Regions from separate parts of the Pelotomaculum isophthalicicum JI genome, predicted to be linked through region 3. Evidence: riboswitches for the same ligand, from Rfam matches in the RefSeq annotation. Region 3 holds a riboswitch; each other region holds the start of a gene.
What was found. A riboswitch is a leader RNA that binds a small molecule or an ion and turns the genes downstream of it on or off. The one in region 3 is predicted to bind cyclic di-AMP.
Positions count from the first base shown of each region.

Region 1: linked by a shared signal. The riboswitch ahead of L7E55_RS17595 (CAP domain-containing protein) and the one ahead of L7E55_RS14705 (cell wall hydrolase) in region 3 are both predicted to bind cyclic di-AMP.
Region 2: linked by a shared signal. The riboswitch ahead of L7E55_RS01705 (CAP domain-containing protein) and the one ahead of L7E55_RS14705 (cell wall hydrolase) in region 3 are both predicted to bind cyclic di-AMP.

Region 1 covers NZ_JAKOAV010000020.1:63,566-66,685, reverse strand. The annotation lists gene L7E55_RS11270 (HAMP domain-containing sensor histidine kinase) at 1-760, opposite strand, end outside; gene L7E55_RS11265 (response regulator transcription factor) at 750-1,427, opposite strand; cyclic di-AMP (ydaO/yuaA leader) riboswitch at 1,782-1,955, shown strand; gene L7E55_RS17595 (CAP domain-containing protein) at 1,962-2,567, shown strand; gene L7E55_RS11255 (YmaF family protein) at 2,774-3,120, shown strand, end outside.
Region 2 covers NZ_JAKOAV010000002.1:86,205-89,324, reverse strand. The annotation lists gene L7E55_RS01720 (trypsin-like serine protease) at 1-404, shown strand, start outside; gene L7E55_RS01715 (hypothetical protein) at 492-902, shown strand; gene L7E55_RS01710 (FliH/SctL family protein) at 931-1,302, shown strand; cyclic di-AMP (ydaO/yuaA leader) riboswitch at 1,537-1,740, shown strand; gene L7E55_RS01705 (CAP domain-containing protein) at 1,746-2,729, shown strand; gene L7E55_RS01700 (DUF3794 and LysM peptidoglycan-binding domain-containing protein) at 2,927-3,120, shown strand, end outside.
Region 3 covers NZ_JAKOAV010000035.1:6,385-9,504, reverse strand. The annotation lists gene L7E55_RS14720 (hypothetical protein) at 1-101, opposite strand, end outside; tRNA gene L7E55_RS14715 (tRNA-Met) at 346-421, opposite strand; gene L7E55_RS14710 (hypothetical protein) at 443-670, opposite strand; cyclic di-AMP (ydaO/yuaA leader) riboswitch at 1,237-1,377, shown strand; gene L7E55_RS14705 (cell wall hydrolase) at 1,380-2,180, shown strand; gene L7E55_RS14700 (hypothetical protein) at 2,247-3,086, shown strand; gene L7E55_RS14695 (damage-control phosphatase ARMT1 family protein) at 3,094-3,120, opposite strand, start outside.

The DNA of each region.
Region 1 (3,120 bases), on a different contig from region 3:
CCGGGTCATAATTGCCTTCAGCTATGGACTGAGCGGCAGCAGCCACTTCGCGGAGCGGATGGATTAACCTCCGGGATAGAAAATATAGCACCAACCAGCCCGCCAACGTAATAGTAACGGTAAGTAATGCCAGTAAACCATAAGGGCCGCGGATTTGATTATCCACAGGCATGCTGATATAGAGCGCCTTGCAGACTGTTCCGTTTTGGTAAACAGGCACGCCGACACGCAGCCAGGTTTGAGAATCGACATGAACTTGTTCACGGACATTTTTACCGGCGAGGACATTCTGATATGAGGGCGGAACAGCGAACAACGCGGAAGTATCAATAGCCGCATTTTCGTCTTTTTTAATTATTTGAATGTTTCCCGCTGTATCTACAGTATGAACTGCTTCTGGAATGGGCGGCCTCGGTTCGTGGTGGCCCGCTTCCATTTGTTGCTTTCTATTGGAAGAATCGTCTTTTATAATGTCCGCATCCGGAAAGGGTTGCTTTAGTTCGCGGGGGCCTGCCTCCATTTGCCGCAGCTTATTGGAAAACTCGCTTTCTTCCGGCGCTTGACCATTCAAATCAACCAGTTGCTCGGCGCGTAATTCAAGCATGCTATAGATATGTTCGTATGTATCAATCCGGATCCAAATTCCCGCAGCTAAGGCTAGGAGCAAAAGGCAGCCCAGCAATACCAAGACGTAACGGCGTGTCCAGTAGGTCAACATTGATACTGTATTTGGAGTATAATCGTTTTGTTTACTTGACACGCAGTAGATACCCCTTTCCACGGATTGTCGCTATCTCCCCTTCATCCGCCGGCCACTCCTGCAAAGACTGCCGTATGCGTTTGACCGACACGTCCACGGCACGGTCTCCCCCGTCATAATCCATTCCCCAGACGTGGTCCAGCAGCTGATCCCTGGTGAACACCTGGTTTGGGTGGCGAACCAGAAAAGTCAACAACTCCCAATGCCGCGGCGCAAGCGAAATCGGTTTCCCTTTGACGGTAACTTCACGGGAGGTAAAATTTATCACCAGGGTTCCGAATTGGACAAGTTCAGGCTCAACCAAGTGAACCGGCCGCCGCAGCACTGCTTTCACCCGAGCCACTACTTCATCGGGATCAAAGGGCTTTAATATGTAATCATCAGCGCCCTTATCGAACCCATGTAAGCGATCCTCGACAGCGCCGCGCGCTGTCACCATGATTACAGGGCAACTGTTCAGTTGGCGAATTTCATCCAGCACCGTCCACCCGTCTTTCCCGGGCAGCATTAAATCCAAAAGAACCAGTGCGGGATTTACTTCAGAAAACATGGATAATGCTTCTTCCCCGTTTACGGCAACTTGGGTCTGAAAACCCGCATGCTCCAGGTAAGTTTTTAGCAGCAGGGCTATTGAATGATCGTCTTCCACAACCATTACTGTTTGCATAGGCCACCTCTTCATAAAATAATTAGGAAGTTTATTTTTCACCGGTAAAACTTCATGTTTATTTTATTACTTAAATATGTCGGGAAAATGTCGAGAATTATTTTTCTGTCATAAAAGTCAATATTTATCTTTTGCCAAACTTGTATTAATATTGTTGTAAATTTATTCTATAACCGAAATGTGTCGAAAAAATGTCTTAACATCATCAATGGGGATGTTTTACCATGGTTATATGATTCGATAAGTAGTACATTTAATATCAGCTATTCTAGTACCCTTAGAATAAACGCTAGTTTACGTTGGAATGGGGTTTTTGCACAAAAATATAAAAAAAGATATGATCATCAAATAATAGAATAATTCATGCCGAATCTCAGAAAATTTACCGCACTGGGAGCGGGGGAACCAAGTATCTGGGGTGAATCCCGAAATAGTCATAAAAGGTTGGAAAAACGTGACTTGATTTCGGATAGGGTATCTTTTACCGAACCCGTCAGCTAACCTCGCAGGCGCGAAAAGAAAGGGGAAATGTCTGTGTTTAAGAAGCTCTTAGTATGTTCTTTCGTTTTTGCCGTGTCGTTAATTATGTTTGTTAGCCCAAAAGCAGAAGCCGCCACAAATTACAATTTTAGCAACTTTCCAGGTTTAAATTCATTATATGGACAGAATTATAACCCAGTTCAAAGAACGAATCCGACACCTGTTTCAAAGCCGAGTCCAACTCCGGTTTCCACACCATCGTCCGTTTCCACATCAGGGCTGACCGCTGAAGAACAGCAACTGGTTAACCTTGTCAATCAGGAAAGGACAAAAATAAATTTACAGCCGCTCACGGTTGATACGAGACTAGTGAACGTGGCCAGGATGAAATCACAAGATATGATTAACAACAATTACTTCAGTCATCAGTCGCCAACTTATGGTTCTCCGTTTGACATGATGAAATCACAGGGTATAACCTATCGTTACGCTGGAGAAAACATCGCGGGCAACCAATCGGTTCAAGCGGCACATACAGCCCTAATGAACTCTTCCGGACATAGGGCCAATATATTAAATTCCAATTATAAATACATCGGTGTTGGTGTTGTCCACGGCGGGCCTTACGGAGAGATGATTACAGAGGAATTTACCGGTTAAATATAAAAAAACATAACCCGAGTAAGGTAAGACCTATAGTAGATGAAGAAACTTGTCAAAAAAGGACTTTGCGCCCGAACGCGAAGTCCTTTTTTGACAGATAAAGGATTTGAGAATATTAGATATGCGCTATAAAGTTATGTAGTAACAATAAGGCATCGGTTTTCCATATAATAAAATACTATAATAAGTTTGGAGGAGTTCTGATGCCGGAGAAAAATGACAGCGCGGCTACCGTATACGGCCCAATTACTGGTTCTGTTGCCCTAAAAAAGCCCCAAAATAATCCACAGACTCATGTGCATGAGTTTTTGGGCAGTACACAGTGTGCTCAAGAAAATGATGAAAGACATAAACACCGTTTTATTGGAGTGACAAGTGAAGTCATACCTGTAAAACTACCCAACGGACACTTCAGACATATACACGGCATATTAATAAACACAGATTTATTTGAAGGTCACCAACATGAAATAGTGATTGAGACTGGACCTGCAATACCTCTTGATGATGAAAAGCATGTACACTTGATTAAGGGAATCACTAAACTAAA
Region 2 (3,120 bases), on a different contig from region 3:
TTTATAAAAACTATGCGGCTGAAAACACCGTGGATTGCGCATTGGCCAAACTTGATTCAGCGGATCTTGTCAAGCCCTCTATCCTGGAGATAGGCGAGATAAAAGGAATAGCTGATATTAAACCCGGTCAGAAGGTGCAAAAGAGCGGCAGGACTACCGGTCTGACTAGTGGTGTGGTTAAATCCATCGGCACTACGCTGCAAGTGGAAATGAAAGATGACGAAAAAGTCTGGTTTTCCGACCAGGTAGTGACTGATATGGCTTCACAACCGGGAGACAGCGGGTCAATAATTTTGAATCAAAACCATAAAGTTGTGGGTTTGCTGTTTGCCGGATCGGATAAGCTGACCATATTTAACCGGATCAGCAATATAGTGGAGCGGCTTGGCATAGAGTTCGTTTAACTTTCCCCGTAAATTATTGATTTTTGCTGATCCACCTCACCTTTGTTTCAGCCGGGCCATATATTGATTACCGGGGAGGCTTATCTTATGGTACTGAAAGCAGTTGTGTCCGGTGATGTAGCGCTGGCTTTTTTAGGTGAAGATATCCCGGCAATCGGTCCGAGTTTTAACAACAGAGAAGACGCCATGAAAGCGGCTCAACAATATCTTGAAAAGATTAACGAGTTATCGGGGCAGGACCAGAACTCGCCGTTTCAAATTGTCCTGAACAAACAGGCGGACGGCCGGTATTCACTCGTAGTGGATAGCTCACAGCAAATGGTGAGCACCTTGAATAACCTTGATGAATTGCTCGTGAAACGGTTTCGTAAAGGTTTGAAAAAAAAGTTATTTATCTTAACCTGTTTTGTAACGGGTGCTGATGGGCTGGAATGTTTGGTTCTTACTGAAGGTCTAGGGGCGGTATTTTACGCCCCTAATGCCATGGGTACATATTAGGGTATAATCTCTTGGAAGGGCAGGAGACATGGGCGAAGAAAAAAAAGGGAAAAATGAGCAATGTTGGACCCATGGTCGGCAGAAAGATCTTGGTTATCATTTAGGATACAACTTGGGCTTTGAGTCAGGGTTTGAAAAAGGATATACCGAAGGAAGCGCATTAGGTTACAACAATGGGTTTTTAGCGGCACTGAGACTTAGTGAAGGGTCTGGCGCCGAAGAGTCTCCAGGCGCCGACCCACCGTACGGCAGGGTTTACCAGGTAATCCGAAAACTTGTCGATAGCGGTCAGCTAAGTATTTTTCTGTCCGGTTGCGCGGCCAGGGAAGCGGAAACTTTGTTTAAGTTATTATTAGTAGATGTTCATGTAGTAACCAAGGCCCTGGACAACTGCCGTTAGCTTTTATTTTTTGCCGGATCTTAGCAATCAACCCTAATTTGGAGTCTATCTGACAACACCGCAGAATAATCCCATAAAAGTAAACATTACGATAGCTGGTCTTTAATTGCCCGTTTTGCCATGAGACCCCATTCGCTTATATATTAAACTTGTACAAGCTCTTTTCATAAAGAGCTTCTTTAACAGCCGTCTTTTGGCGGACGTCAGACGTCAGACGTTAAGTCAATGCCAATTAAATACAAGCAGCCGAATCCCAAAAAATCAGGGTACGGGGGAACCGGTTTATGGGGTGAATCCCGGTAAAGTCATTAGCTAAGACCCAGGCACCGGTATTATTGTATAATAATGCCATGTCCTTTATCTTGTGACTCGAATGGGTAGGGTTTTGTCTTTTACCGAACCCGTCAGCTAACCCCGGAGGCTCAAAAGAAAGGAGTAACTTTATGCGGTTTTCCAAAAACCTGAAGTTCGGTTTGATTGCTACCTTGTTCCTTCTTGCGCTGGCTTTCTCGATTGGGGCGGCGGCTCCGGCGCCGGCTGACGCCAGCCTTTCCTGCACAGCTGATGAGCAGTCTATGGCTGACCTGATAAATCAGGCGCGCCATGACGCGAATAAAGCCTCGCTGGTTGTCGACCCTGTTCTGTCAAATCTGGCCCGGATTAAGGCCCAGGATATTGCTTCGAACGGCTATTTCAGCCATAACTCGCCAATGTATGGATCTACCTGTGATATGTTGAGGGCGGCCGGTGTGCAGTATAGCAGCGCCGGGGAAAGCCTATGCAAGGCTATGACTGTTAACTCGGCATTTCAGGGACTAAGCGCCGGCGGCAGCCGTTCGAGCATACTCAGCTCATCTTATGACCGGGTTGGCGTTGGAATAATCACAAAAAACAACTATAAAACTATCGTCCTGTTGTTTACAGGCGGTCAAAAAGTGATTACACCGACACCAACACCGACGCCGACGCCAACGCCAACGCCAACACCGACACCGACACCGACACCGACGCCAACACCAACACCCACGCCGACACCCGTAAGCGGTTTAAATGCCGACGAGCAGCGGATGTTCGATTTGGTGAATCAGGAAAGGAGCAAGGCAGGCCTGCAACCACTGCAAATCGATCTGACCCTGGTCAAGTTGGCAAGAATGAAGGGGCAGGATATGATTGATAAAAATTATTTTGACCATACGTCACCAACTTACGGTTCTCCCTTCGATATGATGAAAACATACGGGGTGCAGTATCGCTACGCCGGGGAAAACCTAGCCGGGGCTCCAACCGTTGATTCTGCGCATACCAATCTGATGAACTCGTCCGGACACCGGGCAAACATATTAAATTCAAATTATACTAAAGTGGGCATTGGTGTTGTCAGCGGCGGCCCATACGGGAAAATGTTCGTGCAGATGTTTATCGGTTGATTAACGGTATAGCATAAAAATTGAAGAACTGATCGAGATATAAACAATATAAAAAATATTTATTATGTTAAAATAAGGAAGAGGACCCAGGTCCTCTTTTTTTTTTCGTTTTTTGCAGGCGGACTACCTTTATTGCACATTTTCGTATGTTTCTCTCATATATTAGTATAGAAAAATTTTGAAAGGAGGAAACCATCATGGCTGGAACCGAAATGCTTAAGGTCAATTTGGTCCAGGGTGAAAATAGAGTTCAGACCGTGGTTAGAGGTCAGATTGAAGTTCCTGAAACAAAGCCGAGCGTGGAAAAGATTTTATCAAAAGAAACAACTGCCAAAGTTAGAGACATCAGCATTGTCCCGGACAAGATTATCATTAATGGGACCCTGACTGT
Region 3 (3,120 bases):
ATTACTTCAATTCCTTTTAAAGCAATTTTGTTGAGTTCAGAATAATATTTTTTCGTGTCTCTTATATTATACCTTGGTATGGAGTTAGATTGCATTTGCATTTTGTGGCCCCCCTTTCGGAATTCCATTTTAATTCCTCACTTTCATTATATAATAAGTGGTTACTGTGGTCAATGTAGCTACTGTGGTCACCGTGGTTTTTTATATTATATGCAATAACAATTTAAAGTAATCATAAAGTCAGGACATCAGAGGTGAATTATGTAGAGGGAATGGAATCTGATTATTCAAAAATAAAAAACCACCGAAGTGGTCTTGAACCACCGAAGTGGTCTTGCGTTTAATTGGTTGCGGGGAGGGGATTTGAACCCCTGACCTTCGGGTTATGAGCCCGACGAGCTACCAGCTGCTCTACCCCGCGACAGCAAAACTCATTATAGCACTAATACAACATGTAGTGCAAATCCTTATATTGGGAAAAGCGAGCGGAAGTCGTTGGCTTGTCAAGAAAAACCTTCTGGTTACTGTTGGTATTTTTAATTGCTATGTCCAATATCTGTGAGAAAGTATTTGGATTGTTGTTCTTTGTGGTTGGGGCTTTTGGTTTCTGGAAAAATTTCTTCTGAAAATCCTTTGGGAAGATAGGTGTCACTTTGATTTCGTATCCCATAAAACCAACTCCTAAATAGTCTTAATTATTTATACGATGTAGTATTTTATATTTGTAGGGTAATAAGCAAACTGGTAAAAAATAGCGGAGTGAAATAGGAAAAATATCTCAGAAATTTGTAGCAGAGTTATTGAAAACATGCTGGGGAGCTGGACAGATTGAAATTCGGGGATGCTAAGGGTTAGTGTGTGAATTAGTGGAGAATCAGGTATGCCATTAGATTAATTTTGGCGCGTAGCCATAGGTTAACACTTTTATTAACTCCTGCATATTATACAAAAAAAATAATAGGAGTGATATAAATGGCTTTCGGCGTGGATGGTGCTGTTGGAACTGGTTTTGGTAATGTCGGGTTTATTATTTTCCTGATCTTCATCCTGCTCATTTTTGGCGTGGGATGCTTCGGCGGCTGCATTTAGACTGTAAAAACTCAAATTGAAGGCTGTCTTTTATAACCACCGACTTTCATCATACCGGTGGTTATAATTTTGTTAAATGCGTTTACGTTAAAAACCTATATTACCATTTATTGAGTGTTAGTCAAGCATACGGGAAACATGTATAATAATAGGAAAAGGCCGAATCCCTGGGAAAACCCGGGGTACGGGGGACAAGTTCTTTTGGGGTGAATCGGTTTGATTTGCAAATCGTAGGGTGCCCTCTACCCGAACCCGTCAGCTAACCTCGGAGGCCGGAGGAGGGGTTATTATTGATTTTTGTTTTTCGTATCGTTGCGTGTTTTTTGTTGTCGTTTGGGATGTTCGCAGTACCAGCCGCTTCTGACGCCGCTATTCACAGCGTACAACCCGGGGAGAGTCTTTATTCTATCAGCATTGATTATGGTGTCTCATTGAATTCCCTGCTGGAGGCTAATGGAATTCAGGATTCTCTGATTTACCCGGGACAGCAGCTTTACGTTCCGGAAGGTGAATCAAATGGAGGAGACGCTTCCTATACCGTCCAGGCTGGGGATAGTCTTTATCTAATTGGTCAGAGATTTGGTGTGAGCTACCAGGATATTATGCGGTCTAATGGCCTAATTGATACCATCATCTACCCGGATATGGTTCTGGCCATCCCCGGCATACCCGTCAAAACTGCAGCACCCATGCCTCAGGTAAACAGGGGTGGCAACTTCCAGAGACCGTCATCGGCGGATGTTGATCTTTTGGCCCGTTTAATAACAGCCGAGGCTGACGGCGAACCTTATGCCGGGAAAGTGGCGGTTGGCGCTGTGGTGTTGAACCGGCTAAACAGTAATGGCTTCCCAAAATCAATTCAAGATGTTATTTATCAATACGATAACGGTACCTACCAATTCGAACCGGTCATGAACGGATGGATTGACAACCCGGCAAGTGCCCAATCCATACAGGCGGCCAAGGACGCGTTGAGCGGGGTAGACCCGACCAACGGAGCGCTTTATTTCTTTGCTAATTATGCAAAGAATTCATGGCTTTGGTCCAGACCTTTGAGCCGGGTTATCGGTAATCATGTTTTTACTTACTAGATATAAATAGTATATTTCATTTAGAGGGAACCCCTGGGCAATATACCCAGGGGTTATGTATATTTTATGCGCCGCTCCGGCCGTGCATCTAAAAAAGCCAGTGTGGGTAAAATATTAGCCGTGGTATTACTACACCGGAGAGATTGGAAGCTGCTTGTGTTGCATCTAAGCATATTCAGCATGATCCACCCGTTTGAAGTTGTCATACTTGCCACGAACGGATACCGTTATATGCCGGGTATTTTCCCCACAGGCGTGGACAATTACCTGGGTACATATATATCGAATTTCTTCATCATCCCCGCTTCGGCAGTGCTAATATATGCCTATTCGCTTTCCTGGCGTTACATCGTGGGTTTTGCCGCTATTTTTACTTGTATTGACTGGTTATTTGCGGCGCTTGGCATTTACCAGCATTTTTGGTGGAAATCAATTTATACCGGTATTGGGTTGATTATCGTGTATGCCGTTAGCGGATGGCTTTGGAACGGTCTCAAAAAGCGGCGGCAAGTACTCCCGTTCCGGTTTCTCATGATTCTCTTGACGTATTTCTCAATTGAAAGCGCCATTACTTTCGCCGTGAACAGAGGCGGGCAACTCTTTAAATTGCTAATCGCTTACTATGAGCTTAGCGCCCCGGGGAAACTACAGTTAATCTTGGCCAGTTCATATCATCTCATCGTAAGTGTCATAGTAGCGCTTTTTCTTGGCATAAAAATGCCTTTGCGTTATAGAACTCTTGGGGTGGGTATGATCATCGTATTGAACTGGGCAATCGGTCACTTCGGCATATTCGTACCGCAAGTTGGTATTACCTCGCACCACCTAATCCTAGTTCAGATTGTCTCCGTGGCTGTGCTCATATTCTTATTCAAGGCCGCGAAATTAAACTATTTTTTTTCATGAATTTACTTTACCGCGTAAAAAACACAATATCACC